2 linked regions of the Blastopirellula marina genome follow. The protein of the gene in region 2 binds, or shares a complex with, the protein of the main gene of each other region. Links are inferred from orthologs where the notes say so. Each region holds a gene or a part of one and is shown on either strand. Other genes may lie near its edges.

The links.
Region 1: the proteins of fliM (region 2) and fliG are in contact, whole or in part, in a crystal structure (PDB 4QRM), measured with the Thermotoga maritima proteins. The link is inferred for Blastopirellula marina from one-to-one orthologs. Residues at the interface, in WP_004081085.1 of Thermotoga maritima: Tyr124, Leu127, Asp128, Ile130, Met131, Gly132, Gly133, Pro134, Glu136, Pro139, Arg141, Thr144, Glu145, Ile146, Glu147, Ser149, Ile150, Lys153; in WP_004082903.1 of Thermotoga maritima: Phe122, Ser125, Glu126, His127, Pro128, Gln129, Thr130, Val133, Glu157, Arg161, Leu164, Leu165, Arg167, Ser169, Glu171, Val172, Glu175, Ile176, Asn179, Lys182.

Annotation. Positions count from the first base shown.
Region 1 is NZ_PUIA01000035.1:334,649-349,806, reverse strand. The notes cover bases 2,893-5,752. They hold fliG (flagellar motor switch protein FliG), read right to left. Parts: upstream 4,906-5,752; coding sequence 3,880-4,905; downstream 2,893-3,879. Other genes in these bases: C5Y96_RS11315 (chemotaxis protein CheX), read right to left, coding at 5,202-5,720; C5Y96_RS11325 (3-ketoacyl-ACP reductase), read right to left, coding at 2,893-3,303. Outside these bases: C5Y96_RS11335 (S1C family serine protease), read right to left, coding at 29-1,396; C5Y96_RS11330 (hypothetical protein), read right to left, coding at 1,735-2,295; more of C5Y96_RS11325, read right to left, coding at 2,530-2,892; C5Y96_RS11310 (6-pyruvoyl trahydropterin synthase family protein), read right to left, coding at 5,950-6,435; C5Y96_RS11305 (triphosphoribosyl-dephospho-CoA synthase), read right to left, coding at 6,463-7,320; C5Y96_RS11300 (alpha/beta fold hydrolase), read right to left, coding at 7,317-8,222; C5Y96_RS11295 (hypothetical protein), read right to left, coding at 8,486-10,012; C5Y96_RS11290 (DnaJ C-terminal domain-containing protein), read left to right, coding at 10,227-11,198; rnpA (ribonuclease P protein component), read left to right, coding at 11,214-11,636; membrane protein insertion efficiency factor YidD, read left to right, coding at 11,633-11,881; C5Y96_RS11275 (flagellar basal body P-ring protein FlgI), read left to right, coding at 12,009-13,832; chromosome segregation protein SMC, read left to right, coding at 13,893-15,158. UniProt on the Bacillus subtilis protein: One of the proteins that forms a switch complex that is proposed to be located at the base of the basal body.
Region 2 is NZ_PUIA01000014.1:84,106-99,324, forward strand. The notes cover bases 10,780-13,700. They hold fliM (flagellar motor switch protein FliM), read right to left. Parts: upstream 12,796-13,700; coding sequence 11,764-12,795; downstream 10,780-11,763. Other genes in these bases: C5Y96_RS01745 (hypothetical protein), read left to right, coding at 10,780-11,761; C5Y96_RS01755 (glutamate-5-semialdehyde dehydrogenase), read right to left, coding at 12,837-13,700. Also shown: C5Y96_RS01695 (lactate racemase domain-containing protein), read left to right, coding at 1-826; C5Y96_RS01700 (YgfZ/GcvT domain-containing protein), read left to right, coding at 847-1,755; C5Y96_RS01705 (HD-GYP domain-containing protein), read right to left, coding at 1,743-3,431; C5Y96_RS01710 (SDR family oxidoreductase), read left to right, coding at 3,806-4,822; C5Y96_RS01715 (aminopeptidase), read right to left, coding at 4,830-5,957; C5Y96_RS01720 (hypothetical protein), read right to left, coding at 6,038-6,388; C5Y96_RS01725 (hypothetical protein), read right to left, coding at 6,611-7,036; C5Y96_RS01730 (hypothetical protein), read left to right, coding at 7,473-8,333; C5Y96_RS01735 (formylglycine-generating enzyme family protein), read left to right, coding at 8,376-9,593; C5Y96_RS01740 (TRAFAC clade GTPase domain-containing protein), read left to right, coding at 9,590-10,495; more of C5Y96_RS01745, read left to right, coding at 10,508-10,779; more of C5Y96_RS01755, read right to left, coding at 13,701-14,111; folP (dihydropteroate synthase), read right to left, coding at 14,265-15,182. UniProt on the Bacillus subtilis protein: One of the proteins that forms a switch complex that is proposed to be located at the base of the basal body.

The sequences.
Region 1 (15,158 bases), on a different replicon or contig from region 2:
AGGCTTTTCCTGTCGCAGCGAGTGAGTCTTATCGCTGTGATACCTGTTGGATGGCGGCGAGGCTGATGTCGCCGTACAGGGTGTCGCGTTCTCGCAGGATGTAGAAGCGAATCGCACCGCGAGTGGTCACCGACTTGTTCTTCAGGATGTAGTCGAGGTTCTCGTACGAGATCGTTTCCCAGTCGTGCATGCCGACCAGGATGTCGCCGATCTGGATCCCTTCGACTTCGGCTGGGCTGCCAGCACGCACGGCGGTGACCTGCAGGCCGCCACGGTATCGGCTGGAAAGCTGAGCGAAGTCGTTCTCTGGCATCGGCTTCACGCGGACACCCATCGTTCGCCAGGCGAGGTCGGAAACGTTGGTCGCTCCGCTGACGCTCTTGGTGACGATGGCCAACTGCTTGCCAGTTTCGCCAGCTCGGTCGACTTCCAGAGTCACCTCTTCGTTGAGCGTGCGATTCAAGAGAGCCAGTTCGACGTCCAGTTGACGTTGGATCTTCTGTTGGCCGATCTTGGTCAGCGTATCGCCGATTCGCAGGCCGGCTGCGTCGGCAGGGCTGTCCTTTTCGACGCCGGTGACTTTGAACGTGGCGACGTCCCCTTCCCACATGGTCTTGCCGCGAATGCCGTGCGACTGATCGCTCATGCGTTCGGTCGACATCATGCGGGAAGAGATTTCCATGACGTTATCGACCGGGATGGCGAAGCCAATGCCCTGGGCACCGACGCGAACGGCCACGTTGATGCCGATCATCTGGCCGTCGATGTTCAGCAGCGGCCCGCCAGAGTTGCCGGGGTTGATGCTGGCATCGGTTTGAATGAGGTCGTCGTACTTCTGGTTCTCGGTGACTTGAACGCTGCGGTGCAGAGCACTGATGATGCCGCGAGTGACCGAGTTTTCGTATCCGTAGGCGTTACCCACCGCGATGACCGTTTCGCCGGGCATCAGGTCGGTCGACTTGCCAATGTTGATGCAAGGAAGATCTTTATGGGCATCGACCTTGATGACGGCCAGGTCGGTCGTCAGGTCGTGAGCAATCAGGCGGGCAATCAGCGTTTCGCCGTCATTGAACGTCACTTGAATGCGACGGACGCCGTCGACCACGTGATGGTTGGTGACAATGAAACCACGGCGATCGATGATCACGCCGGTTCCCATGCCGTTTACCTGGCGTGGAGTATCGCCACCAACAGCACTAACGGTCGAGACCGTCTTGTGGCCGTGAATGTTGACGATGGAGTCCTTGGCCGCCTGAACCGCTTTGACAATGGGCGTCATGCGAAGTTCAGTGGCATTGGCAGATGGCCCGGAGAAGACCGGTGAATAACACACCATCGTCGCAAGCAAAAGCGAGCAAAGACGAACGGCGAGCATATTCAAGGAGGGTGAACGCATAGATCTCTCGTCTTTCGGCAACCCGGAGCGTCTTCAGATACCAAATATTGATAGCACCGCAGCTCCGATCATTGCTTATGACAGGCGGAGAGATGGATTAGCGGGCCGAAAGGTGTCATCGGAACACACGGCTACCTTGCTTCATCCCTCTCGGGTTGGGCCGTAGAGTCAACCTAGTTTGCCACCGAGATTGTGCTTCATGCGCTAACTATGCGGTTTAGGGGAACATGCACAGCAAGCATTTCGCGGATCGGATCGGAGCACGCCAATGGGATGATCGGTTCGGGCAAGAGAACCAGGCCAAGTGACGCTGGCAGGGGGTTCGGTCAGAGCGTGTGCTAGTCCTGCTCGTCCGTTTCCCAGTTGTTGGGAATCGGACGCACGGGGCCTTCCAGCGAAAGAGGACGCGCGATGCGGAGATCTTCTTCCAGGGCCTTGGGAATATTGGCTTCCTGGTCCATGACATCAGGCGGGATGCCGGTTGGTGGCGGAATCGGTATCGGCTTGCCAACCTTGGTCGGCAGCGGACGCGGGATGTCGTCGTAGGAGGTCACCGGCTGCGCGAAGACCGGTCGCGTGGGGACCGGGTGGAACTTCGAGTGGGGCGGAATTACCGGGGCTACCGACGGTGTGTGCTCTTTGCTGTGCAGCCAGGTCTTCCAGCGATGATGAAAGTTGAAGCCGGCCATGAAGCTGGGCGGGCAGAACTCGTCCATGATCGTTGCCGGTTCCGCTTTGGGAGCTGCTAGCGTGGGTGGTTCTTCCGCGTAGGTCGTATCGCAGGCAATCGGCATAGCTGGCGTGGGGAACTGGGCATCGTCGTAGCGCACCGATACGCAGCCGCCTGACAGCAGCAACGCAAAGGTGAGAACGAGAGCCAGCTTCCAATTCAACCGCATTGCCCAAGGATCCAGTGGCAGACCGTGTTAACGAACGGACTCCTACGATAGAGGAGTGCATTCTCATGTATCGGTGTGTGCGATTGGAATCTTTTGCGTAATCGGCAAAGTTTACCAGTTGTGAGTCTTGTCCCCTCGTCCCTGCGGGGAGATGGCGAAGCTGGTACCCTGCGGTGTATCAATGTGGGCGTTTGAAGTGGTGGCAACGGGTAGCTAGGGGACTTGGCGGAGAGATTACAACCGACGGAGGTGGAAGCCTCCGTCGACATCGATGCGTTGGCCGGTGCTGAAGGGGAAGTAGTCGGCACAGATGGCCGAGACGGCCTTGGCGACGTCTTCCGGCTGGCCCCAGCGTTTGATGGGGGTGAGCCCTTCGGCGATCTGTTTGTCGTATTTCTCTTTCACCGGGCCGGTCATGTCGGTGGCGATCACGCCAGGGCAGACCTCGAAGACCTGGATGTTTTCGTTCCCCAGCCGATCGGCGAAGAGCTGGGTCATCATCGCGAGCCCTGCCTTGGCGATACAGTAGTCGGCCCGGTTCGGGCTGCTCGCGTACGACGAAAGCGACGACAGGTTGATGATCTTGCCGCGCGGAATCGTGCCGTCTTCAATTTCCGCTAGCATGCACTTGGCGGCATCTTGCGTCAGGAAGAACGGTCCCTTCAGGTTCGTGCCCAGCACCAGGTCCCAGTTTTCCGAAGTGGCTTCCAGAATATCGAGCCGCCCTGGCGAGGTGATGCCAGCATTGTTGACCAGCACATCCAGGCGATTCCATTTAGCCAGTGTGTCTTGAATGAGTTGTGATCGTCCCTGCTCGGAGGAAACATTGGCCTGCACGGCGATCGCCTCGCCCCCGGCGTCTTCGATGCCAGCCACGACGTGCATGGCGGCATCGGGGTTCGAGTTATAGTTCACCGTGACGCAGTATCCATCGGCGGCCAACTGCTCGGCAATGGCCCGGCCAATACCACGGGAGCTGCCAGTGACAATCGCAACACGTTTCGACATGGGGCTTACTCTCAGGAGAAAGAAACTTCAGCGGCAGTCTTCAAGCTAGGTAGGGCGGCGGGTGCTGTCAACGCAAGGGGAAGCAGGCACGAACGCGGCTTCGCCCTTCTCCGCTTCCACCAGGCATAAAAAAACGCGGCGAGGATTCTTCGTGAATCGCTCGCCGCGTCGGTGGAGGCGACCTCTGGAGCAAATGACCCAAGCTCCAGAGGTCTAACCGGAAGCCCTCTGTGAAGCACTTGCCAAGACGGCCGACCCAGTAGCCGTATACCTTGACAAGCATGAGCTTCAGCCCAGGAGGGGGGCAGGCAGTTCCCGCAAACTACCAAGTGACAAAGGACTTCCGATGTCCGTTTCCTGTGACCTCGTCGCCGTTGTTTCAGCGACGGGGGAGTAAATACGAAATCCCAAGGACCGTGTCACGACCGATTTAGAAAATTTTTTTGGTAGCTAAGCATTGGCGAATTGGTCAGATGGGGCCTGAAGTGGGAAGTTGGCCGTCGATCGGCGCTTGACGGTCGCCCCTTGGGGCTGATGGGGGAATTAAGATCAACGTCGTTGTCGACTACCAGTCTATTACTGGATCATCATCTCTTCTTCGTCGTTGGCACTCAGTTGGATTTCGCCGGCGTCTTCCAGGCGGCGGACGATGTCGACGATCTGCTGTTGAACCGCTTCGACTTCCGATAGTTTGACCGATCCGAGGAAGTCCATTTCTTCCAGCAGCATTTCGCCGGCTCGCTTGGACATGTTGCCGACCACTTTGTCGCGCAGGTCTTGGCTGGCACCTTTGAGGGCCATCGCCCACTGCGAGGTCTCGACGTTCTTGAGCACCGCCTGAATGTCTTTGTCCATCAGCTTCTGGATGTCGTCGAAGACGAACATCAAGCGGCGGATTTCTTCGACCAGGTCGGGGTCTTCCTGCGAGAGGTTTTCGAGCAAGGCCTTGCCGGTGCTGCGATCGGTCACGTTGAGGATCTCGGCCACGCTGGGGATACCGCCTGCGTTTTCAAACGACTGGCTCATCACGCTGGCCATTCGATCTTCCAGGCCGCGTTCGACCTCGCGGATCACCTCGGGGTTGGTTTGCCCCATGTTGGCAATCCGGCGGATGACCGATAGCTGGCGTTCCGCTGGCAGACCGGCGATCAGCTCTGCCCCGTACGATGCTGGCAGATGCGAAAGAATCAAAGCGATGGTCTGAGGGTGCTCGTCCACAATGAAGGTGAGCAGGTTCTGGCTATCGACTTTCCGCAGGAAGCCGAAGGGAACCGATTCGACCGACTGGCGAACGTTATCGAGCGTTTCGGTGGCGTTCTTCCCCAGGGCCTTGGTAACGAGCGACTTGGCCAGGCTGATCCCGCCGCCGCCGCCACCGAGTTGGTTGGGGTTTTGTTCGGCGAACGCGAGAATGGCCGTTTCTTGTTCTTTTCCGTCGAGATTGTCGAGCTGAGCGATCTCGATGCAGACCAGTTCGACCTGCTTGGGCGTCAGCTTCCCCATCAGCTTGGCCGCTTCATCCTCAGGCAACGACATCAAAATAATCGCTGCCTTGCGGAGCGAAGGATTCGAGAAGTGCTGGCTGGGATCGCGTTTGCTCATGGCTGCGGAAAGCGTTAACGGCTAAGGCTTAATGTCGTAGGCTGGGTCGAGACCCAGCGGTGGTGAATCGGTTGTGGTGTTTTGCTGGGTCGCGGCCCATCCTACGCATGAACACAACCGGTCATCCTCGTTTATCGACATGTTCGACTTTGACGATTAGCGAAATTTGGACGGCTGGTTAGTGCTAGCGAGGCTGGTCTGCTGTCAAGAAACGCAAATGGCGACGAGAACGCGTGTTCTGGCCGCCAGTAGAGTTCCTTCGCCTGGCGAAGGAACGGTTGGAATTGGATGACCCTTTAGATCATCGCGTGCACAGGCGTGAAGCCAACTTTCAGAGCCATCGGGCCCCAGGGGCAAGCGAACGTCACGGCGATGGGCTTCACCTGCGAAGGGAAGCGAATGTCGGGAGGGTGCCCCAGCACGACGTTGGGCAGGCTGATCGAGAGGTTCAGTTCTTCGAGTTCTGCTTTGGCCGAGCCAGCGACCATGTTGGCGATTTCGCCGACGGCATCGATGACGTCTTCGTTCAGGCCGTCGAATTCACTGGGTTCCATCATCAGCATCGCGGCGGCACCCTGGATGGCGACTTCTCGCGACAGGCTCACGACGACCGAGCCTTGGGCACGACCGGAAAGGCCGATCACACCGCTGATCTCGTACTTGTCACTGACCTGGTCGGCCATGCACAGCTTGTCTCGTTTGATGGTACAGCCCAACATGGTGTCGAAGGTGACAAGCGTGGAGCGGATGAACGGATTGATGTATTCGACCTGCATGTGAGCACCGATGGCTAGGTGGCGACGTTGAAGCGACATGGATGTCATTCCTGGCTACGACTTCAACGCCAAGCGTGAAGCCTTCCTGGCTTGGAAGACTTCAAAAAATAGAACGCGGTCCCGGTCGGTCAAACCAAAATTCTTACCGTACAAACGGTTTGTGCCGTTTTATGGACTTCATGTCCCCATTCGGTGAATTGTCTTACGGTTGGGCACGTTTATGCAGGTTGCCTGGTAACGATTGGGGCGATTTTGCCGGCACCTGGGCCTAGGAGAATTCGCAGTAACCCCACTGACCGTAATTTTCGTCAACGCCAACACGCAAGACTTCGGGTTTCCACTCAAGCTTCTGCTGAAGCGTGGCCAGTAGCTGCTGGCCGATCCACTGGGCCAGCAGCTCGGTGGTCGTGTTAGGGATGTCCAGCAGAATGCATTCCTCTTTGGGAAAGACCCACCGGCGTTCCTCGAACGTGGCGGTCACTTCCTGGGCGTCGCTGGTCACGTGGATCGCCGGGTGCCTGGTGGGCAGCAGCATCCGGTGGTCGAGCCCGGTGACGATCTCTTGCAGCGAGTCGCGCAGTGCGATGAAATCGACCACATAGTGATTATCGTCCAAGGGGCCGTGCAGTTCGACCTCGACGCGGTAGTTGTGCCCGTGGATTCGCTCGCAGATATTGCCGCCGAACGTGATGAAGTGCCCGGCACTGAAGACGAGGTGATCTTTGGTTAGCTTGACCCAATGACGGACAGGCATGAGCGGGGGCTCCCTGGGGAAAATCAATTAGACAAACGGGGCGACAATCGTTTTCTGCCGGAGGCAAACGAACAGCCCCGCCGCGATCAGGTCGGCGGTGGTGCCGGGGTTTCGCTTGTGGCCGTTGCATCGCAGCCAGAAATCGAGATTGCCCAGCTGCTGCATGTAATCATCTTCCATCGGTGGGCCGGCGTCGATGACACGCTTCGCCAGCATGGTACTCTGCAGGGCCGTTTCGTCCCCATTTTTACGGGCAATCAGTGTATCGGGCATCTGAGCCATCAGGCAGACATGCGTATGGACAATCCGCTGGCTTAGGGGAAGATGCTTGTGAGTTGTATCGGTCAAAAGCGGCACGACCTGGTCGAACAAATCGGCCAGGCTAGTCGTGTATTGCCGGGCAATCGAATCACGATCGGCGGCCAGTTTCATCGCGTCCAGGATGTGCGGCGGTGCGCTGCCGGCGATGTCATGCTCGGCGGAAGTATTCATGCCGCCGGGCTTGGCCAGATTGATTGCCGCATAGATATCGGCGGCATCCTGGGCTGTCGAGTTCTCGATCGCTGCGGCAGCGTCTTGCTGCAAGTTGGCGGCGTCCTGGGGCATCGCCAAAGGAGCCATCAAGAGGAGCATGCCGAGGTTGGTGTTCGTGCGGGTCATACGCGACGTTGCGGCGACACTTTGCAGGATAAGCTGCCCGAGCGAGAGAGACGGGGCCTGATCGAAGACCGGACCGATGGCGATCGCACTGGCGAGAAAGTCTTGCAGCGTGACGTCTTCAAAGTCGGCGCTGCGATGCACGTTGCCAGGCTTGGGGGCACATACTTCCAGCGTACATGCCAGCGATGCCAACTGGCCAATGGTAAGTCCTTGCGGTGCGTTCATCGCGGCGTCTCGGCTGCGACGGGCGTCGGGGCCTGCTTCAGGAAATCACGCAGCAGCGGCTCGATGCGTTCGCTGGCGTCTTCCACAACGTAGTGCCCTGCATCGTTGAAAATGGTGCCCCTGGCGGTCGGCCAGATCGTTTGGAATCGGTCCAGGCACTCCAGCCGGAAACACCAGTCTTTGCCTCCCCAAATCAGTTGAATGGGAAGATGCGACAAGCTGGGCAGTTCTTGCTCGATTCGCTCGAGCACGGCATACGTGGGGTGGCTCTTGGAAAGAGGAATATCCTGCACGAAGCGCGCGGTCGCGATGCGGTTGGCGTAGTTGTCGTACGGGGCAATGTAGCCGGCACGCACGTCGGGCGTGAAGCGTTCTGGCTTTTCGGTGGCCATGGTCAATGCGGGCCGAGCGAAGGCATTGAATGTACGAACCATCCAGGGGCCGAACATAGGTATGCGGCACGCACGAATGCGCAGCGGACAATACGGTGGGGGAAACGCGGCTGTGTTGAACAGCACTAGCCGGGCAAACCGCTCGGGTCGAGCCAATGCCGCACCCAGCCCAATGGCTCCGCCCCAGTCGTGTACCAGCAGATTGATATTCGTCAGGTCGAGGTGGTCGATCAGGGCCACCAGGTTGTCGATATGCTGCTGGAGACGGTAGTTGTACTGCTGCGGTTTGTCACTAGGCCCGCACCCGATGTGATCGACGGCCACCATGCGGTGGGAATCGCGAAACTGGGTAACGATGTTTCGCCAGTAGAACGACCAGGTCGGGTTGCCGTGCACCATCAGCATGGGCTCGCCGGAACCTTCGTCGACGTAGTGCATCCGCGCATCAGGCAGCGTCAGGTAATGCGACGAAAACGGGTACAACTTGCGCCAGTCGGCCGACGATGACATAGTCTGATGGAGTCTCGCTGGAGGATCGAAACTCCTAGTTTACCGGGTCACGCCAACATAACTAGACCGCTAAGTTCTGGTCAAACAACCTTGAATCTGGTCCCCTCGCCACCGTCTGCGGGGGAGAGGGTTAGGGTAAGGGGGCCGATTTCGAGCGTGGGGTATGCGCAGCGTCAACGAATTGCACCAGGCGTGAGGCTCGCACGGGAACCGCACGCCCAAGAAGACTTGGGACGTGGCACCCGGTGGGCATAACCAAGGCATTACGGCGCGTTGGCCATCTTGGCTCGTTTTTGCCAGAAATCACGGGCATCGCGCTGCAAGTCGATGATTTCGTTTCGCTGGTCTCCATCAGGCAGATCGATGTTCATGGCCCGGCGAAAGACCCAGTCGCGGAAGAATTCGGCGGCCGATTTGCTGATTCGCGGCTGGCCGTTGGCTTCGACGTAGAACGGAGCGGTCGTGGCGTATTGAAAGTAGCCAGCTTCCTGGGTGACGACGCGCACCAGGAACCAGCCCGAATCGGTAAACGTCACCGGCGGCAGCACCCCGCGGCGATCCTTGTACTCGTCGAGCGAGATTTCCAGGTCCTTTTCGCCATTTTTGATCACTTCCAGGTAGGCGATCGTCTGCCGGGTTGCCAGGCTCAAAGCGATTTGAAACTCGTGCTTTTCGCCGATATTGATCGGGAAAACGTGCCCTGGCGGGTATCCTTCGACGGTCGCCCTGAGCAGCGGTCCATTGGTGACGAAAACATTTCCGGCATCGACTGCATCCCACCACGCATCCGGCGAGAAATTGCCGTCGACCTTGGCGTAAACACGATCCAGACGCGACGATTTGCCTTCTTCATTGGTCCCGTTCGCGGCCGCAGGTGTGATACGAATGCCGGTTTCCAGCAACTTGTAGTAGACATCGAGGGCCAGGCGGGCCTTGCCGGTGACGTCTCCTTTACGAATTTCTGCCGCCTGGTCGGCCAACGGGTGTTTGGCACCGAACTGGTAGGCTTCGATTTCCGGTCCCAGGATGCAGACCGAATTGAGCAAGTCATGGGCGATCCACAGCGGCAGATCAGGTTCCAGCGGACTGGCAGCGGAGACGTGGGCCGAACCCAGGTCCCCCTGGAAAAACGTTGCCGCCGGGTATTCTGGCTGAAGTCGCTGCACCGGCAGAGGCTCTTTCATGCGGGCAAACCAAAGCTTGCCCCCTGCCCTGGCGTCTTCTCCTCCCATCTCCCACAGCGAACGAAAGGCCCCGAATTCATTGAGGGGTGAGGTGATCGGCTTGCCGGCCCAAGGATTGATTTGGTTGTTCCAGGTAATGTGATTGCCCAGCACCAGATCGTCGGCCAGCATGATCGTTTCCAGGTCGTTGGTACGGCCGGATAATGCCATGTTACCGGGGTACCAGCCTTCGTTTTTCATGTCGATAAAACGTTTGAGCTCGATCGTGCGGCTGTCAGCATCGCCAGAATTGAGGATGAAATTCCCTTCCATGAAGGGATATTCGGGGCCGGCATCGAGCCGGAATTGGTACTGTCCCGGCCTGAGCTTCATTTTCAAGCTGCCGGTAAAGTAGGCTGTCCCATCGATCATCAACGCCCCGTCGATCCGCTGGGGGGCATTGCGCGAGTTGGTAATGCGAATCTTGGCCGAGCAGGGCAACTGTGTTTGGGCGTCGACCACGCGCAGCTCGTATTCAGCATAGGCACCCAGCACGGTGGCCGGTGCTGCCAAGAGGATGAGCAGCAAGATGACGCGAACGGCGGCGAATATATGGGATAAATGCATAGCGGCGGAAGTTTCCGGAAACCAGTGCGTGTGTTTGCCGGGCAAATCTGGGATAATCGGCCGCTCTCCCCAGAGCGGCTTCCAAGTATAGAATAGCTTGCAGAAGTCACACGCCTTATTACGATTCCTAACCCTCTCCCTTCAAGGGAAAGGGAATAGGGTTGTTGTTGGAAGTTGTTTTCAGGAAACCAGTTAGACGAAAAACAAGAAGTTCATGGCTGACGATTACTACAAGATTCTGGGTGTCTCACGATCCGCTACGCCGGAAGAGATCCGCAAGGCCTATAAGAAAATGGCCCAGAAGTATCATCCGGACCTCAACCCGGACGATAAAGCGGCTCATACGAAGTTCAAAGAGATTCAGAACGCCTACGATGTGATCGGCGACGCTGAAAAGCGGAAGAAATACGACCAGTTCGGCAGCAATTTCGAGAACATGGGAGCCGGCCCTGGTCCTGGTGGCGGCGGTCCTGGCGGTTTTCATCAATGGCGCTCCGCTGGCGGCGGCCCCGGTGGTGGGCAGTTTGAGTTCGACCTCGGAGATCTTTTCGGTGGCGGCGGTGGGCCAGACCTCTCGGACATTTTTGGTGGCATGGGGGGCGGCGGTGGCGGCGGTCGTCGACGTCATGCCCAGCCGGTGCGTGGTAACGACATTCAGCACGACGTGACCGTTCCCTTCAAGCAAGCCATGGAAGGGGGCGAGATCAACCTGAACGTCCGCCGGCCTGGTGGCGAGATGGAACGGCTGACGGCCAAGATTCCTCCTGGCATTGAAGACGGCAAGAAGATCCGTCTTCGCGGCCAAGGGGACCCCGGCCCCAACGGTGGGCCGGCCGGCGACCTGTTGATTCGGATCCATGTCCAGGCTCACAAATACTTCAAACGCAACGGCAAAGACCTGGAAGTCACCGTACCGGTCTCGTTGGCCGAGGCCATGCTGGGTGGTTCGATCGATGTCCCGACACCAGGGGGTACCGTGACCATGAAGATCCCGGCCGGTAGTTCCAGCGGAAAGCGGCTTCGTGTGCGCGGCCAGGGCGTGCCAGCGACCTCGGGGGATGCGGGGGACTTGTACGTTGTTTTGCAGATTGCCCTGCCTGAGAAACCGACCGAAGAGTTGAAGCAGGCCGTCGAGAAGTTCGCCGAAGATCACGCGGAAGATCCCCGCAAGGACCTTAGCTGGTAGCGGAAAGGAAAGCGAGTGACGGAGAAGTCTCATCGGTTTCCGCCTCAGCTACGTCTGAAGACCCCAACCGAGTTCGACGCGGTGTTCACACGCCGCGCCTCGGCTGGTAACGGCTGGTTGGTGGTGTACGCCGCCAAGAATTCGCTCGGCGTGTGCCGCATGGGGCTGGTCGTTGCGAAAAAGAAGATCGGCAACGCGGTCCAGCGCAATCGCTGGAAGCGGCGTCTGCGCGAGGCGTTTCGGCTCAACCGCGAAAAACTTCCCAGCGGGTTCGATTTCGTCGTGCTGCCACAATCGAAGAAGCATCCGAGCTTCGAGGAACTCGAAAATGGCCTGGTGCAGTTGGCGCATCGCGCTGCCAGAAAGTGGAAGCGAAATCACAGCCAGCAGACCCCACCGACGGAAGGCCAGCCTCCGGGAGGAAGGCCGCGCGGATGATCTACCTACGATTCCTTTACCAGGGCTGGCAAGCACTGCTGTCCGAGGTGATGATCTTCGCCGTGCGGTGCTATCAGTACACGCTCAGTCCTTGGATCGGACAGTCGTGCCGCTTCTACCCAACGTGCAGCAACTACTTTATTGGTGCCGTGCGAAAGTATGGCCCTATTTCGGGGGCCCTGCGCGGCGCGTACCGGATTTTGCGCTGTAACCCCTTCTGTAAAAGCGGCTTCGACCCGCCGTAAGCCTAAACCGAATGGGAAATTGCTCTTGATCGTGCTATCAGATTTTCCTACTCTTTGCCGCATCTAGATCCGGGGGAAGGGAATTCTTCGGACTACTACCGTAGGTTTTTGACGGACCAGCAATCCAATGCCACGGCACGGACGCTCTCATACGGCTTACCTTTTTTCGACACTTGGCCTGATCGCGGTTGGGGTTATCCTCACCTCGGGGTGTACTGCCCCGTGGACCAGCGACAGTGGTTCGTCGATGAGCTATCTCAATCCCTGGTCTAGCGACGACAAGGAAAAAGACGAGCCTTCGCACGACTGGGAAAAGATCCGGACCGTCGGGGATCTGACCGTTCCTGGTGGCATGAACAACGCCAAGATCAAAGGGGTGACGCTCGTCACGGGGCTTCATGGCACCGGTAGCGATCCTCCACCTTCGCAGGCCCGCGATCTTTTGCTCAACGAAATGCGAGTCCTGCAAGTCGATCAACCACAACAGTGGCTGGCCTCGCCGCATACGGCTTTGGTCATGATGGAAGCGATCATTCCACCAGGAGCACGCAAAGGGGATACAATCGACGTCGTCGTCTTCGCCCCGCCCGAGACCGATACGACCAGCCTGGAAAACGGCTATTCGCCATCAACCCGAATGTCGGAAATGGCCTTCCTGGGTGGCCGAGCACGCAAAGGCAACGACATCGCGATGGCCTCGGGACCAGTCGTATTGGACAGCGTGATCGAAGGAAACAGCAGCAAGGCAAACATGCGACGCGGCCACATCCTGGGTGGAGCTGTAATGTTGGAAGAACGCCCGCTGGCACTCGGCCTGATCGAAGGAGAGGTCTCGATCGCTGCGAGTGCCTCGATCGGTGCCGCGATCAACAACCGCTTCCACATGTACCGCGAAGGGACCAAGCAAGGGGTCGCCACGCCGATGACCGACAAGTTGATCACGCTGGACATTCACCCGCGTTACAAAGACAGTATTTCGCGTTACGTACGGGTCATTCGCTTCATCCCGCTTTCGCGATCGACGGAATTCCGTCAACGCTACCTGGCCGAGTGTGAAGCCGAATTGCTGGAAGAATCAACCGCTCAGGCAGGTGCGCTCAAGCTGGAAGCAATTGGCAAAGAAGCGATCCCATCGCTGAAGAAGGGGCTCGAATCGCAAAACGAATTGGTTCGTTTTTGCTCGGCGGAAGCCTTGGCTTACCTGAACGATTCGGCCTGTATCGAGCCTCTTACCGAGGCGGCCCGCACCAACAACGGCTTCCGTTTTCGTGCGTTGCAAGCGCTTGGCTCGTTTGACGACTTGGATGTGATCGACAGCCTGGAAGGCCTGCTGCACGAAGAAAGTGCCGAAGCTCGCTATGGTGCTTTCGATCAGCTGAAGAAGCGATCGAATCAGTTGCCATCGATCGCTGGCGAACTGTTGGATAACCATGTGCAGTTGCATCACGTGCGATCGGCATCCTCGCCGATGGTTCACTTCCGTTTGAAGGACCGGCCTGAAATTGCCATCTTCGGGACCGACGTGCGTCTTAACGGCGATGTGGCCTTCGTCGGGCAGAATGGTCTCACGATCCGCTCGTCTGGGCATCGTAAGGTCACCGTTACCCGCTTCCAGCCAGGGGGTGGCGAGCTGGATAAGGAATGCTCGAACGACCTGAAGGAAGTCATCAAGGCCCTCACCGAGATCGAGTGTGGCTATGGCGAGATCGTCCGAAATATCTTCGCCCTGCGTAACGAGGGGTACCTGACCGCTCGTGTCGAGGTGAATGCGATGCCGCGTCCTGACCGCAATTATGTCCGCTCGGAAGAGCTGATGGCCCAGGAGTCGGACGAGGACGAAAACCTCACGGATAACTTCTCCCAGTCGTCAGAATCTGCCAAAACCGAAGAGTCTTCCGAAGTAACCACCTACGCGGAAGGGGATGACACCTTGATCCCGTCGTTCGATTAGAGGACTCTGGAGTGTTTATCCACTGTGTCCCTTTAATCTGCCCCTGGGTCGGAGCCGAATATGCTGAAAGCCTTAGAGCTTCACGGCTTTAAGAGTTTTGCCGACAAGACTCGTCTGGAATTCCCCGCGGGAATTACGGTCGTTGTCGGCCCCAACGGTTCCGGCAAATCGAATATCGTCGATGCGATCAAGTGGGTTCTCGGGGAACAGAGTGCCAAGAGCCTGCGTGGCAAGGAGATGGCCGACGTCATCTTCAAAGGCTCTAGCGCCCATGGCCGTAAGCCGATGAACGCCGCCGAGGCGACCATCATCTTCGATAACGCCGAAGGGACCTTGCCGATCGATGCCCCCGAAGTCCACGTCACGCGGCGTGTGTTTCGTAGTGGTGAAGGCGAGTATCTCATCAATCGGCATCCCTGCCGCCTGCGTGACGTGAAGGACCTGTGCCGCGGAACCGGTATCGGCACCGACGCCTACAGCATCATCGAGCAGGGAAAGGTCGATACGCTGCTCCAGGCATCGCCGCGCGATCGCCGAGCCGTGTTTGAAGAAGCCGCCGGTATCAGCCGCTTCAAGGCTAAGAAGCTGGAGACGCAGCGGCGGCTCGACCGGGTTGACCAGAACCTGGTGCGGCTGTCGGACATCGTTGAAGAAGTTGGCTCCCGCTATCGCAGCATCAAAGCCCAGGCCGGCAAAGCTCAGAAGTACCGCGAATACACCGAGCGACTGCAGCTGCTGCGCACCGTCGTGGGAATGGAGGACTGGAACAGCCTGTCGGTCCGGGTCGAGCAGTATTCGAGTGAACTCGAAGCGCTTCGTAAAGATCAAGCCAATGCTCAGGAAGTCATCTCGACGGCGGAAGCTGGCCTCGAAGGAGCGGAAGCGAAGCTGTTCGAGATGCAGGCCGGCCTGACGCAGAAGGAAGAGCAGCACGCCAAGCTCGCCCAGCGGCTGGCTACCCTGCACTCTTCGTCGGGCATGCAGTATCGGCTGCTGAAGGATCTAGAGCAGGAATCGACGTCGTTGTCGGTGAGCCTGGTCCGTAACTTCGGTTCATTGCGGGCGCTGACCACCGACTTTTCGACTTCGCAGCACGATCTTTCTAAAGCGAAGACGCAACGCGACGTCGTTTCGGCCGACCTGGAAAGTGTCGAGGCGGCTACCCAGGAAGTACAGACCGAGATCGAAGCCAGACGCGAGCAAGGGGAAGCCAACCGGCAGCAGCACCTGGAACTGCTGCGGCATGTCTCGACGCTCGACAACGCCTTGGGTGCGGTGAAGGCCCGCATCGAGAGCGATCAGAACCAGTTGGAAGCGATTGAAAAG
Region 2 (15,219 bases):
GTTTCTCACATCGACCCAAGAGAATCGAGCCATCATCCTGAACCGCCACTTGTGCGATGCCGATGTGGTAATTCCTGTCGGGGTCGCTCGACACGACGGCAGGTTCAATACGTTCGGAGCCTTCTCGTCGATCTATCCGACGTACTCGGATATCGATTCGCTCAAACGCTGGAATTCCCCCTTGTTCGTGACAAGGCCGCAACGTCGCAAGCGTCGTACGGCCGAGATCGAAGAGATCCGCCAACTACTTGGGATCTCGGTGAACTGTCTGTTGTTTCCTGCTCGGGGCGGTGGTTATTCGCATGCCGTTTACGGCGAGGCATCGCAGGTCCAGGCATTGGCCGACCAACAATTGGCCGAGCACTGGCAACCGAGCGTGCCGACACTTGCCGGAGCAGTGATTGCCTTGGTGACCGGTGGTCAGCTAGGGCAGACATGGGAAAACGCAGCCAGGGCCCTGGCAAACGTCGAAGACCTTGTCCGGCCAGGCGGGGCTATTATCCTGGCGACGGAGATTCGCCAACGCCCAGGTCTGGCGATGGCGCAAATGGCCGAATCGCTTGAGTTCACCGATTTTGAAATGCTCATGCGAAAGTCTCGCAGCGAAGATGCGGCCATCGCGTTGCAGTTCGCCAAGACTTTGTCCCAGTGCAAGATCTACTTCCGTAGTGCACTCTCGGAAGAGATCTTGGATCAACTCGATCTGATTCCCGTCGAGTCCGACGACGAATGTCGCAAGATCTGTGAACACTATCAAGACGTCGTCGTCGTGCACGACGCGCAATGCATGTCGCTTCGTCTGGCCGAGTCTGGCCTGCCATCGTAACTTCCAAAAGTCGAGAGAGAATGAACGGCACCATTTCTTGGGTATCGTCTCCGCTGACATGTCAGATTCAGGTCAGCGGCCCCAGTCACGTACGATTCATGCAGGGGCTATGCTCGAACGATGTCGTGCAAACAGCCATCGGCGTGAGCTGCGAAGCCTACATTCCTTCGGTGCAAGGCAAAACTCTTGCCCATGGTTTTCTGGAGAAGTACGACGATCGGATCGTGTTTCTAGGATTGGGACAACAAAGCGAGGCGTTACTACCGCACTTGCAGAAGTACTCCATGATCGAAGACGTGGAAGTCACCGACCAAAGCGATACAAAAAATGCGATTTTCATTTGGGGGGAGGATGCCACCGCGTGGTTAAAAGAAAAGCTTGAGGTAAGCGATCTGCCTGATTTGCTGCAGCATCGATCGGTCAGTTGGGAGGGAGCGACGATCGAGATCTTCCGAACACCTATTCTGCAGGAAGACTCGTACGAGCTTTCAGGCCCCAACGTTGAAAGCCTGGTGCAGGGGATCGAGCCATCTGCGGAAGCGTTTGAACAGAAACGTATTGCCGGCTGCTTTCCGATCCATGGGATCGATATTGGTAGCGAGCATCTCGCCCAGGAAGTCAATCGCGACGATACGGCGATTAGCTTCAAGAAGGGGTGTTATCTCGGGCAGGAAACGGTCGCGCGAATCGACGCGATGGGGCACGTCAACAAGAAGCTTGTGGCAGTGCACTGGCTGAGTGAGCCTGTTCCGGAAGAGTTGCCAGCGGCAATTGTCGTCGACGGCAAAGAAGTGGGGCGGCTTACCTCGCTGGCATGTATCGATGGCCAGTATTGGGGACTGGCCATGATCCGCCGAGGTTTGAACGTTGTAGGGACACGAATCGATTCGGAAAACGGTTCGCTGGAAGTCGCGAACTATTCGTCTTGAAGCGACTTGATCCAGTTGCTGACGTCGAAGCCCAGGCCAGCACGTTCTTCACGCATAATACTGTTGATGTCTTCTCGAGCCGAGAAGAATGCTTCGATGACTTCTGGATCCCATTGGGTGCCGGAGCCTTCGCGGAAGATTTGATCGACACGATCCGCTGGCATCCCTTTGCGGTATGGTCGATCGCTGGACATAGCATCGTAGGCATCGGCCACCGCAGTGATACGGGCCAATTTCGGAATGGTTTCCCCAGCCAGCTTGTGAGGATATCCCTTACCGTCCCATTGTTCGTGGTGGTGCAGAACAACGGGGAGCACGGCTTCTAATTGCTTCAATCCCGAAAGGATATTGCAGCCCAGTTCCGGGTGAAGCTTGATGTGTTCGTATTCTTCGTCCGTTAGGCGGCCTGGCTTGCGAAGGACACTATCGTCGATGCCGATCTTACCGACGTCGTGCAACAGCCCGGCCATGTACATCAAGTTGAGGGTCTCGCTGTCCAGACCCATCTCTTGTGCCAGGCGAACGGCAAGTCGGGCAACACGATCGCTATGACCGCATGTGTATGGGTCTTTGGCGTCAATCGCCGAGGTCAAGGCGCGAACCACGCTGGTAACGAACTCGGACTGGCGGCGATACAGTTCGATATTTCCGCTGTGAATACCAAGGATTGTCCCAACGCTGCTAAGTAGGCTTGCTTCGACCGTGCCGAATCCTTTGTCTTCGTTGTGATTGACGGCAAACAGCCATCCGAAGATGTTGTCACCTTCAACCAACGGAACCGCGATAATCTGGCGGATCTCGGGGCAGGGCCAGTCGGGACGCTCGGTAATACGTTGATTCGCGACGAATGCCGATCGCTTTTCATTCAGATTCAGTTTCTTCACCAGATGCGAAAGCATCTGAGCATCGACAGAGCATTCTCCGACAGAAAGCAGGTGCGGTTCGTACTGCGAGCCAGAAGACTCGTTCTGACCGCCGCGTCGTCCAGGCTGTTGATACAGGATCGAAAGCCCGCGACATGGAATGACTTCGAGCAACCAGTTGAGTGCCAGATCACCAAGCTGCGAATCGCTGCTGGAAATTCGAAGGTTCTGGGTGAGGCCGTAAAGCAGACTGATTTCTTCGTAGGTCGACGACAAGCTATCCGAGACTTTGTCGATCTCTTCGGTCAGGCGTTCAATTTCCGAATCGGACGCGATCTTGCTAACCACGATGGCGGCCATGCGTTCGAGAGCTGGAACGGTCCATTCGGATTGGGCCTGGTACCATTGCTTGGATTCTTTGAGAGAACAGCCCAGCACCTGAGAAAGCTTGCTGAATTCGGGCGTTGCGCTGCCAGAGATCGCCAGGCGAAATGGGGCCGTTGCAATGTAAGTGCTCACTCCGTCACGAAGCGGAATGGCCAGGACGGCGCAGCCTTTCTCTTCCGAAACAATTGCGGCGGTACCTTCGCGCTGGAGACCAGGACAGAGCGAAGCAAGCAGTGAGTCGTCTCCCAGGATGCGATCGTCAGAAGCCAGCATTAACTCGCCTGTACTTCCGTCCCTCAAACAGAATGAGGTACCGAAGTAGTTTCGGAGTTCCGTGCTCATTTGCTTCAGACGGTGACGAACCGCAGGTACGAACGTACCTACCGTGTTACCGGTGAGTGCAAGAGCTGCGGGGGGCAACGACATGGGGGAATTTCCTATAAGCATTTCGGGCGATCTGACTCAGGCGGTCTTGGACACACCTTTTTCAAACTTAGGTCATAACCCATGTTCGAGCATGGTTTTAAACGTAAGTCTGAGAGATCAGCGAAACCGAAAAGATCGGTTTATACCGAGTAAAACCTGGCTTTACAGGTATTGCTGGGTACCTGACCCCATATCAGGGCTATCGAATCTGCCGGAAATTCTTACCATGCGGAATATGCGAGCAATCGCTTCCTCTGTAGGTGGGGGGACTGTAAATCGACTACGTGATTCGAGATTGCAGAAAACCCATGCAAATTCAAAAGATGCCGTGCCGGGAGCACTGCATCTTTCGCGCAAGGCAATGATGAGCGGCCATGTCTATCGGACTTCCTTTGTTAATTACTGGCGTTCCCGGAGTGCCCGGTTACAACGCGCTGTATCACTTCCGACACAAATTTCCACAACATGTGGTAGGGATTCGCCCTACCGACAACTGGCGGCTGGAAGGTGAGCAGATCATTCCATGCGATATGGAAGACATCGATGCCCTCAAACGCCTGTTTGACGAGTATCAGTTCAAGTCGGTGCTGCACTGTGCCGGTAGCTGTGCCCTCAAGTCGTGCGAATTAGATCCCGCCATGGCTTGGCGGATCAATCTGGAAGGGACCCGGAACCTCCTTCATATTCTCGAGGGTACCGATACTCGCCTGATCCATCTTTCGATCGACCTGGTCTTTAGCGGCGATTCTGGCGAGGGGAGTATGCTCGAGACCGACTCAACCGATCCGGTAACGGTCTACGGTAAAACGATGGCGGCCGCTGAAAGCCTGGTATCTTTGATACGACCAGATGCAACGATTTTGAGGATTTCGTTGCCGATGGGAGTCAGTTTCAATGGCCACGCTGGTGCGATCGACTGGATTCAGTCCCGTTTCAAAAAGAACCGTCCTGCGACGCTCTATTTCGACGAGGTTCGCACGCCTACCTACACCGACTGCATGAACCTGGCATTCGAGGAGATTCTCTCGCGAGACATGCCGGGGATCTATCATGCCGGAGGACCTGTGCGGCTGAGTCTTTACGAGATTGCCCAAATCGTTAATCGAGTTGGGGGCTACGATCCAGAACTGCTCATGGGCTGTATGCGGATCGAAGCTGGTCCCGTTCCTCCGCGGGCCGGCAATGTCGCGATGAACTCGGAGAAACTGACAGACCATCTCGGTTTCGGGCCGTTTCACGGCTGGCCCTTTGACGAGCGTTACATTCCCACGCATCGAGATTGGCACTACGATCGCCCCGCCGATGAGTCGGGAAATCCCGAACTACTCAAGCGGATTCTGTACTGCAATCCGCTTCGTGACGAAGGGATCATACGCCCCCCATTTTCGTAGCCGCTGACTAAGTCAACGGCTGAGGGAATTCTGGGTTCAGGAAGCGTCCATTCTCGCTGATCAACTCTCCGTCGACGAATATCTGCCCACCTTGGCGGAGGTCGCAAACCATATCCCAATGCAGGCCCGACTCATTCGTGCCGCCTGACTCAGGATAGGCAGTTCCGACGGCGGCATGGAAGGTGCCGCCGATCTTTTCGTCGAACAAGGTATTCCTGGAATACTCCTGAATCGCGTAGTTCGTGCCGATGGCAATTTCGCCTAGCACACGCGCGCCAGCATCTTGATCGAGCATGGCAATCAGGAAGTCTTCTCCCTTGGATGCCTTCGCTTCGACAACGCGTCCATCGCGGAAAGTCAGTTCGATACCGTCTGATTCGCGGCCACCATGCACGGCCGGGAAACTGTATTTGACGATCCCCTGCGTGGCCGTCTCGATGGGGCCGGTGAAGACTTCGCCGTCTGGGAAGTTTTCGTGCCCATCGCAGTTGATCCACTTGCGTCCTTCGACGCCCAGCGTCAGGTCCGTTCCCTGAGGCGTAACAAACCGAATCTCTTTTTTGGTCATCAGGAAATCGGCCAGCTTTTGCTGCTGGATGCTTAGTTTCTTCCACAGAGCGACCGGGTCGTCTTCATTGAGAAAACCCCCTCGAAAGACGAAGTCTTCGTATTCAGACAGCGACATCTCGGCATCTTGTGCGGAGGATTCACAAGGGAATTGTGTACCGACCCAATTCAACGAACCATCGGCGGCACGACCGAGAAACTTGTTGAAATACGTCTTGCGAGCCTGGCTCTGTAGGGCGCTCTTCTGTGGTGAGATGGAAGAGAGAGCCTTGGAGTTCTTCTGGCCCCATATTCCGATCGAGCAATCGATCGTATCGACGGCGTGCAGTAGTAGAGGGTTCTCATACGAAAGTTGTTCGTCTGAACCTTCTTCGAGCATGATCCGCTTGCACTCATCTGGCACGATCGAGATTTCGGGATGGGCACCAGCACGGACGACTTCTCGATACACGGCGATCATCAGAGGTTCGGTGACAGTTGCTCCTGTGATCCGCACGAGTTGCCCTGGCTGCACGCGGCCAGAGTATTGAACGATTACCTTGGCGAGTTTTTCAAAACGAGGGTCCATTCAGACCGATCCTTTCGCTTGTGTTGCTATCGAAATGAGGCGTAGGGGGCGATGCGCCGAGAGGTTGAACTAGTTTCGCATCAAGAGCGGGCAGCCAACAGTGCCAGCAAAATCCACGGAGAAATGGCAATGGCTACAGCGGCAAACTGAAGTGATTTGGGTGCCCGGCGCTTGCGTTGCGACTGAACGATCGGAGTCAATATGCCACCGATGCTGCCGCTGACGATTGCCGAAAAGAGCAGCAGATTGGCAAAACCAGTCCATGTATTATTGGTGTCCTCGGCTGGCTGCCACAGTGCTACGGAAGCTCGGAGAAGCATAAAGACAATAACCAGCACCAAGGTCGCAAAGATACACAAGCTCCAAAAGACCGTCAGCGATTCAATGGATTGAGGTTCGCTCGGAGGTGGATGGACCTCAGAACGCGACAACTTCTTGTTGCTTCGCCGCTTCTTGGACACAATCGGGCCTATGCATGCTGGGGGTGGTGTCTGTCGTGCTTCAGTATGAAGCGGCAAAATCAATTGGTCAACGTTCTAACCGTTGCAAACATCCTGGTAACAACAAAAGAAACAGGGCACCTCGATAAGGTGCCCTGATGATCCTTTTATCCGTTTGACTTGCACACACCGACGTGCGTGAAAGTTTATGGCTTACAAGCCGTAGTAGTGAACGTCGACATGTCCACCGGGCCGGAAGACCATCTTGACTTTGAAGCCACAGCACCACTCGTACTCGACAATACCGCGATGGAAAAGACCACAGCGACTGTCGATCGTGGGCAAGTCGGTGCAGCAACTTGGCAGGCAGATTGGCACATCGACGAAGCAGTTGCAACGTGGGTCAACGACCTGCAGAACAGCCTCGACTGGGGGGCAGCAATCGCAAGGACAGGCCTTCTTCACGAACAGTTTGTGCGTTTTGTAGTGAAAGCACGGATCGTAGCAGCAAGGAGTCGGCGGCTCAGGGGCGCAGCACGATGGTTCCAGATTCTTGTTCGCAGCAGTCGCCTGGCCAGCGGAAACCAGCAGAACGGCAACGGCCACGAGCATTGGGAGGGTCTTGGTGAGGTAATTCATGGTGAGTGACTCCGTTAATCCAGTAGGCAATAAGGCGCGAATCATTCGCACGCGATACCCGCAATTCCCAGCGAGCGCAAACACTTTCTTTTAGCCTAACATCTCTCCGTTCATGGGCAACTGGGTTGTTTTCTCCCCATATTTCGCCTCGTTAGATCCTTCGTACTGGATGTTCAAGAAGGAGATGGCTGGCATTTTCATGGGATTCTTTTGCCTCAGGGGCACTTTCGACCTACGTTTTCAATGGCGGTTGGTGAACCAGACCAGCTTCCTTCCAACTTTTCCAGGGAAACCCTCGTGTTTTCCTTTTCGACTTATTTCAAATTTGGCCCCGTTTCCCACGGCGTCCAATCCGGACAGTGATTCATGGCCGAGTTCCCACCAATGACTGGCGGAAGGCAGGGTTGACGTGAATGCTCACGCAATAGCATTAGGAATGAGCCCCGACTACGCTCCGCTCGATCAGGCACTCTCTCAGCTTCGCCATCATAACGGCGAATTGGAGAAGTTCATCGATCAACTTCTTCGAGAGATTGCCAACCTCGGGCAAGAGGTAGAATCGCGCGCAACTGAGTTGATGAAGGCTCGTCGTGAAATCGATCAGACTTCAGAAGTATCGGTACAAGCTGCTCAGGAGAACTTGCGACTTTCTCAGCAAGTTGTCCAACGAGAAGAAGCGTTGAACAAGGCCAACGCCGAAATCGAGCAGCTTCGTCAGCAACTTACTCAGTCGGCACAGTCCCCCTCCAGCGACCCCGCGAGCCAGCAACGTATCGCCGAACTTGAGCAACAGCTTCAAGCTGCACATGCTCCTAACCAGCCTGATTCGGATCTGCTGGCCGAGGTAGAGCAGCTGCGCCGAGAACTCGCGGCCACGAAGCTGGAACTGATGCGGCGTGACGAAGCCCACACGATTGTCCGCGAAGATTCCGATCACAATTCGCTTGTCGAACGTAATCAGGCCCTGGAAGGAGAACTGCACCAGGCCCGCGGGCACGCCATGCAGTTGACCGAGACGATCGATCAACAACGCAAAGAACTCAACCAGCAAAAGACTGCCTGGTCGGAAGAGCTTCAGGCTATGCGTTCTCTGTTGGAACGTCGCAGCTCGACACCTGCCCAAACAACGCAAACCCAGTCCTTTGCCGATACCTCTGTCATCAGCGAGACCGCGACCGTCTGCCGAGACGAAGTGGAATATCGAGCCAATAACAACAATACCGTTGTCGATTCCGTGATGGCGCAATTTGCCAAATTGCAACGAGACGTGAACAAACGCCGCGGCCAGCGTCGTTAGTTTGCACCCTTTTCCCACAGTTTCCTACTCAGGACACATTTCATGAATCGCTATGTAGTAGGGGGAGCCGGCGTAGCAAGCGTAGTCGTATTGATGTCGCTAACGTGGCTCTTCGGCAGCTTCTCTTGGGCTCTGGCTACGACAGTTCTTCTTTCTGCTATCGGCAGCGGTTACTTTGCCTATCGACAATTCACACAGAAGTTTTCCGCACAACCAGCTACCAGTCATGCGGCACCTGAAAAGGTGGCATCGCACAAAGTCGCGGCAACAGCAAGCACTGGTAATGCGAACGACTCGCAATCCCTGGCTCGGAAAATGCTCGACCAAGGACGCTACACGTTGCTTTTGCGTCCTCAGATTGCCGAGAGCATTCCGCCTAAACTATTGCAGCGTGCTCAAGCGATGCTTGATGACGCGATGACGCTCGTTCCAGGTGGAGAAACCATTGTTGGCAAGGGAGCCAACAGTTCTCCCGATTTGCCGGATCATCTCGACGGACGCATTGTGCAAGTCGAAGGCTTCTATCTCGATCGCTACCAGGTTACCAACGAAGAATACTTTCGATTTGTCGAGAATGGCGGTTACGAACAAATCTCGCTTTGGGATCCGGAGATTGTTCCGGCACTGCTTGACTTTGTTGATCTCACCGGAGAACCAGGCCCTCGCTTCTGGAAGAACGGCAAATACCTTTCGGGACAAGCCCAACATCCAGTGGTCGGCGTCTGTTGGTATGAAGCCGCAGCCTATGCCCGATGGGTCGGAAAACGCTTGCCAACGGATCCCGAGTGGGTCAAGTCAGGTAGCTGGCCGGTGCCGCTGCCAGGTGCGCGACCAATTCAACGCAAATTCCCCTGGGGCGAAGCATTCGATCAAAACAAATGCAATCTCTGGGGCAGTGGGCATGGTGGCACGGTTCCCGTCGAAAAGTATGACGAAGGCATGAGCGTTGGTGGTGCTAATCAACTGATTGGAAACGTCTGGGAATGGACTTCCAGTCGCTTCGGTGCCTGGCAATCCAGTGCTTCGCCACTGGTGCTCGATGCTTCGATGCGAAGTATTCGTGGCGGAGCTTTCGATACCTATTTCGAGACCCAGGCCACGTGCGATTTTCAAAGTGGCGACAAGGCCGTCGCTCGTAAACGAAACCTTGGGTTTCGCTGTGCTATTGGAATCTGTGATCTGATCCCTGACCAGTCGATGCAAGCCGAGGAGCACCCGGCCCAGGTCGAGACTCAAGAATATGCTGAGGTGGCCCAATGACCAAGCGTGTCCTCGTAGCTATGGATTCGTATCGACTCGCGGAATGCGCTGTGCCGTTGGCATGTTACATCTGCGGTACCGATAACAATTACAACACCGAACTTTGTCGCCACTGCGCCGCCCCTTTGGCCTTGTCGCACCAGGCACGCACCCAAGGTGTTCGCCCACAAATGGTTGCCGTTTTGGGTACCGCAGCGGCAGGTAAAACCGTTTACCTGGGCATGCTGTTGGATATGCTCACCCGGCAAAACGGCCGCGTTCAAGTGCTTGCCCGGGGTGCGTTCTCGATCACGCTTCAGCAGCGCACGATGATGGCGCTTTCGAGTTGCCGGTTTCCGGAGAAGACCCCCAATGAACCTGATCGCTGGAACTGGGTGCACTGCCAGGCCAAGGTGAACTCGAAGAAGAACCCCATGGAACTGATCATGCCGGACATGGCCGGGGAAGCGATCTTGGAAGAGATCGATCACCCTAACGCTTATCCGGCGATTCACTCCTTCCTGGAAAAGTGCTCGGCCGTGATCCTGCTGGCCGACACCGACCGAATCGAGCGAGGTGGGGCCGAACAGAATTACTTCCTGATGAAGCTGATCACCTATCTGAGTGAGCAAGATAACCGCAAGGCTCGCGGGAAAAGCACGCGACCGGTTGCGATTGTTTTCTCGAAGGCCGATCGCTGCGAACCATGTTTCGATAATCCTGAACTGTATGCCAAAGAGAAGACGCCCAATCTGTGGCAACAGGTTCAACAACGTTTTACTAACTATGGATTCTTTGCCTCTGGTGTCGCTGGCTCGGTCGGGTTCCGCGAAGAGCCAGGGGAAGGTACTTCCGCCGTACCGCTGCGGATCGAGCCGCGCGGCATCGTAGAACCGTTTGAATGGCTCGTACGCAAAATCTAGTTGGTCACCACCATGGCTCCGCTCTCTCCCAAAGATCTTCAAGTCGCACCTCCTCGGCAAAATCATTCCTCGGGAACTATTGCCGTCGAGCAGGCCATCTTTACGTCGGCTCGCACTTCATCCAAAGATGGCTACCAACTGGTTGCCTGGAGTCCTGGTATCAGTAGTGAAGATGCCCGCCAGCTGGCAGTGTGGGGTCCTGCCCACGACTCGATGATCGCTGACGACCCCATGGACGTCAGTTTGAATTTTCATCCGCTGGGTGACCACAAGTTTTGTGTGTCGCGAACGGTACTCGGTTCAGCCGAGTACAGTGGCCGGGGTGGACGCCAGGTTTACACGCACTGTTTCGTGCTCGACGCCGATTCGTTTCGTAGGTTTCACAACGATCCGTTTCGGGTGTTGTCGGCGGCACTCGCGATTCACGATCTTCGACCAGGGGCCAAGTTGCCTACAGACTTGCCCTCGCTGCGGATGCTGCCGTCAGGAGGGCCTGTCGATGCCGGACTGATTCGCTTCTTCGATTCTCCGGTTCAGCAGCAATCGCTCGTCGCTTGGACACACCACGCGATGACGTCGAAGAAATTGATGTTCACTGGAGGTTATAACGATCGTTTTCTGACGGTCTTCTTCAATCTCTTGCCCGTTTCGATTCGCCCCTCCTTTTCGTTCTCGACTCGGCTGCGTTACTCACCGCGTCGCAACTTCAAACTGATTGGCCTGGCGAACGATCTCGAAGAGCAAAAGAAGGCCGCACGTCAGGAAGGTTGCAGCGTATTCCAGTTTGATTCACCGGCTCGCACGCCGGAAGCATCACGTCATCCGTGGGCAACATGGGTTCAGGTAGCGTTATGCCAGCGCGAGCCGGACGAAGCAGCTCGCATGATCGGCGAGGTACCTCTGACAACGCGATTGGAAGACCTTTCCGCGGTCGGCAATCGACTGCGGGTGGAGATGTCTGCTAAGAAACGGAACCGTGAGATGGAACCGACACCGGTCGCCGCGGCACCACTGGTTATTCCGGAAGAGAACACCGATCGGGGCGAGTTGTTCGTACTGGTCGAACGGGCCTTAGAAGGAGACGTCACCGCATTGGAGCGTCTCAATGCCACCTGGTGTGCTCAGCCTGATCGTCAGTTGGAAGCATTGCGGCAAGATTGTGCTCGCCACTTCGTCAACCTATCGAAAGAAAAGCACTTCGAGCCAGGATCGAAAGGGGCAATCGCCATCGAGATTCTGAGCCTGATCCTGCGTGTGAGCCTATAATTTTAGGCACCAGGCTTCTTCCGTTCGTAGCTACGTTCGATCTGAATTGCTTTACGCCCCTTGAACGCCCCGGCAAATGCTTGAAACGTTGGGGTGCCGTTCACGTTGACCTGTAGCGGCGTACGCGAGTCTTTTTCAGTGGTGATCACGTCCCCGACCCGCAGATCGAGTAGCTCTTCCATCGTGATATTGGTTTCCGCCAGGATCACATCGAGACCGACTTGGGCCTTATCGAGGTGTACACCCAACGCGGCCTTCGATTCGGGGGTTGCTTCGCTGCTACCGTAAGCAAACCAGGTATTGGCGGTCAGCTTATTGCTGATTCGTTCGATGGAGTTGAACGGGATACACAGGTTGATCATCCCGCGCACGTCGCCAATGGCCAGCTCGAAGCTGACCAGCACCACGACTTCATTCGGCGGTACGATCTGAACCAGTTGAGGATTGCTTTCGACACGGACGACGCGCAGGTTCAGCGGAAGAACATTCTCCCAGGCATCCTTCAGCTCGATCAGGAAGAGATCCGAGATCCGCGAAACGAGTGTGAGTTCAATTTCGGTCAGCGGTCGCCGCGACGCAGGCGTACTTTCTTTGCCGCCCCCCAGCAGACGATCGATGATCGGATACAGGATGGACGGGTTGATGTCGAGAATCAGGTTTCCTTCCAGTGGCTCGGCAACCAAGAGGTTGAAGCAACTGGGGTTTTCCAGGCTGAAGACGAACTCGCTATAGGTCAGCTGATCGACGCTGGTCAGCTTGACCTCGACGATCGATCGCAAGAGGGCCGAAAGGGCAGCGCCGAAGTTTCGGCTGAACCCTTCGTGCATCGACTGCAGGGCCCGCATTTGGTCTTTGCCGACTCGCTCGGGCCGTTTGAAGTCGTACGGGGTCACCTTCTCTCGCCCTCGTAAGCCGCGCGACGGCGACCCGGTATCGGCTACCGGTGCGACCGGACTCTTGGCCGGTTCCGCGCTGGTTTCCATCGCGTTGAGAAGGCTCTCGACTTCTGCCTGACTCAGTACGTTGTCTGACATGAATCACTCCCTTGATTCACGAAACCTGTCATCGTCGGAAACTATTTCCGAACGTGACCTTCTCCCATGACGATGTATTTGTAGCTCGTGAGAGCCTCGATGCCGCAAGGGCCGCGTGCGTGGAACTTGTCGGTGCTGATCCCGATTTCCGCACCCAGGCCGAACTCGCCACCGTCGTTGAAACGGGTGCTCGCATTGACCATCACGGCTGAACTATCGATCTGAGCCGAGAACTTGCGGCTGGCGGCCAGGTTCTCGGTCACGATCGATTCGGTGTGCTTCGAGCTGTATTTGTTGATGTGGGCGATCGCCTCGTCGATGTTGTCGACGACCTTCACTGAAATGATCGGCCCCAGGAATTCCGCGCCAAAATCTTCTTCGGTTGCCTGTTTGGCTGTCGAGACGATGGAGCAAGTCTTAGCGTCCCCCCGCATCTCAACCCCTTCCTTCGCGAACGCTTCCGCGATCATCGGCAGGAACTGTTCGGCGACGTCATTATGTACTACCAGGGATTCAGCTGCGTTGCAGACCCCATAGCGATGACACTTGCTGTTGAAGGTAATCTTCACGGCCATCTCCAAATCGGCCGCTCGATCGACGTAAACGTGGCAATTACCGGCAAAGTGCTTGATGACCGGCATGGTCGCTTCTTCACTGACGCGGCGGATGAGACCTTCGCCGCCGCGAGGAATCGCGACATCGATGTATTGGTTGAGTTTCAGGAAATGGCCAACAGCTGCGCGATCGGTGGTGGAGACTAATTGCAGCGCATCGGCAGGAATGCCAAACTCCACGGCTTGATCTTGCAGGATGCTGACGATGGCCTGCGACGAATGCATCGCTTCCTTGCCACCACGCAGGATCACCGCGTTGCCGCTCTTCACACAAATGGCAGCCGCATCGGCGGTCACATTCGGCCGTGATTCGTAAATGAAGAACACGACCCCCAGCGGCACGCGAATCTTTTGAATCGCCAAACCGTTGGGACGAACAGACGACTCGATCGTGGCCCCGATCGGATCGGGGAACATGGCGATCTCTTCCAGGGCCGCGGCAATCCCTTCGACCCGATCCTTAGTTAGGCGAAGCCGGTCGATCTGGGCGTCGGTCAGGCCATACTGCGGAGCGTTAGCGATATCTTTGGCGTTCGCCTCGGCGATGCTCTCGAAACTGCTGCGCAGAGCAGCTGCCGAGGCACGCAGCCAGTCATTCTTGGCCTGACCCGAAACGGTCCCCAGGACACGCGACGCGGCCTGAGCTTTTTCAGCCGTTTCTGTGCAGTAGGTGGCTAAGTCGAGATCGTCAGCAATCGCCATTATTCAAACCTTGAGAAACAATTCGTCCAATTTCAGATTATCTCTGGAATGGGACATTGGGTCAATGCGAAAGGTTCGTGCCGAGAGAGATGCCGGCGAGATCTAACCATTTGATAGAAAATGGTTTACGGTAATCGAAGGGGAGGGCGTTGGTTAGTCTTCGGGCAATTCTCGTGGGATACCATCGACTCCGCCGGTCGCGACAAACGCGTCCAAGGCTTCCTTATTGGCTTTGACGTCGTGTACGCGAATGATTTGCACCCCTAGCCGGGCGAGCGTGAGCGTGGAACCGACCGTCGCCAGCGTGCGGTCTTTGTCTTTATCGCCGAGAATCTTCGCCAGAAAGCCTTTACGTGAATGACCGACCAGAATCGGACAGTTGAGCGCGTGGAATTCGTCGCACTGGGCCATCAGGTCCAGGTTGTGCTGATGCGTCTTGCCAAAGCCAATGCCGGGGTCGAGACAGATTTTGCCGCGTTCGATGCCTGCGTACCGTAGCTGACGATATCGATCTTGCAGGTAGTCGAAGATGTCCAGCACCACGTCGTCGTACTCGGGGGCGTCCTGCATCGTTTGCGGATTGCCTTGCATGTGCATCGCACAGATACCCACGCCTGTTTTCACTGCCAACGGGATCATCTCAGGATCGAATTCCAGTCCGCTGACATCGTTCAGAATCTCGGCACCTGCGGCAATCGCTTCTTTGGCAACGATGGCCTTGGTGGTATCCACTGAAATGGGAATGCGTACCGACTCGGCCAACGTTTGAATGACAGGAATGACACGACGGAGTTCTTCTTGCGTTGTCACCGGTTCGGAATAAGGACGAGTGCTTTCGCCGCCGATATCGAGGATATCCGCGCCGTCGGCTTCCATCTGGAGAGCCCGGTCGATGGCGGCTTTCGGATCGAACCACTGTCCCCCGTCCGAAAAGCTATCAGGCGTGACGTTCAGAATACCCATCAGCTTGGGAGTTCGCGTGAAACGCAACGTACGTGTGCGAAGTTGCCAGGCAAGTGCCCGGTAAGGATAACGCTGCGCCAAACTGGTACTATGGGGTGTGGATCTCATCCCTCGATTTTAGCAGACGCGTCATTGACGACGTATC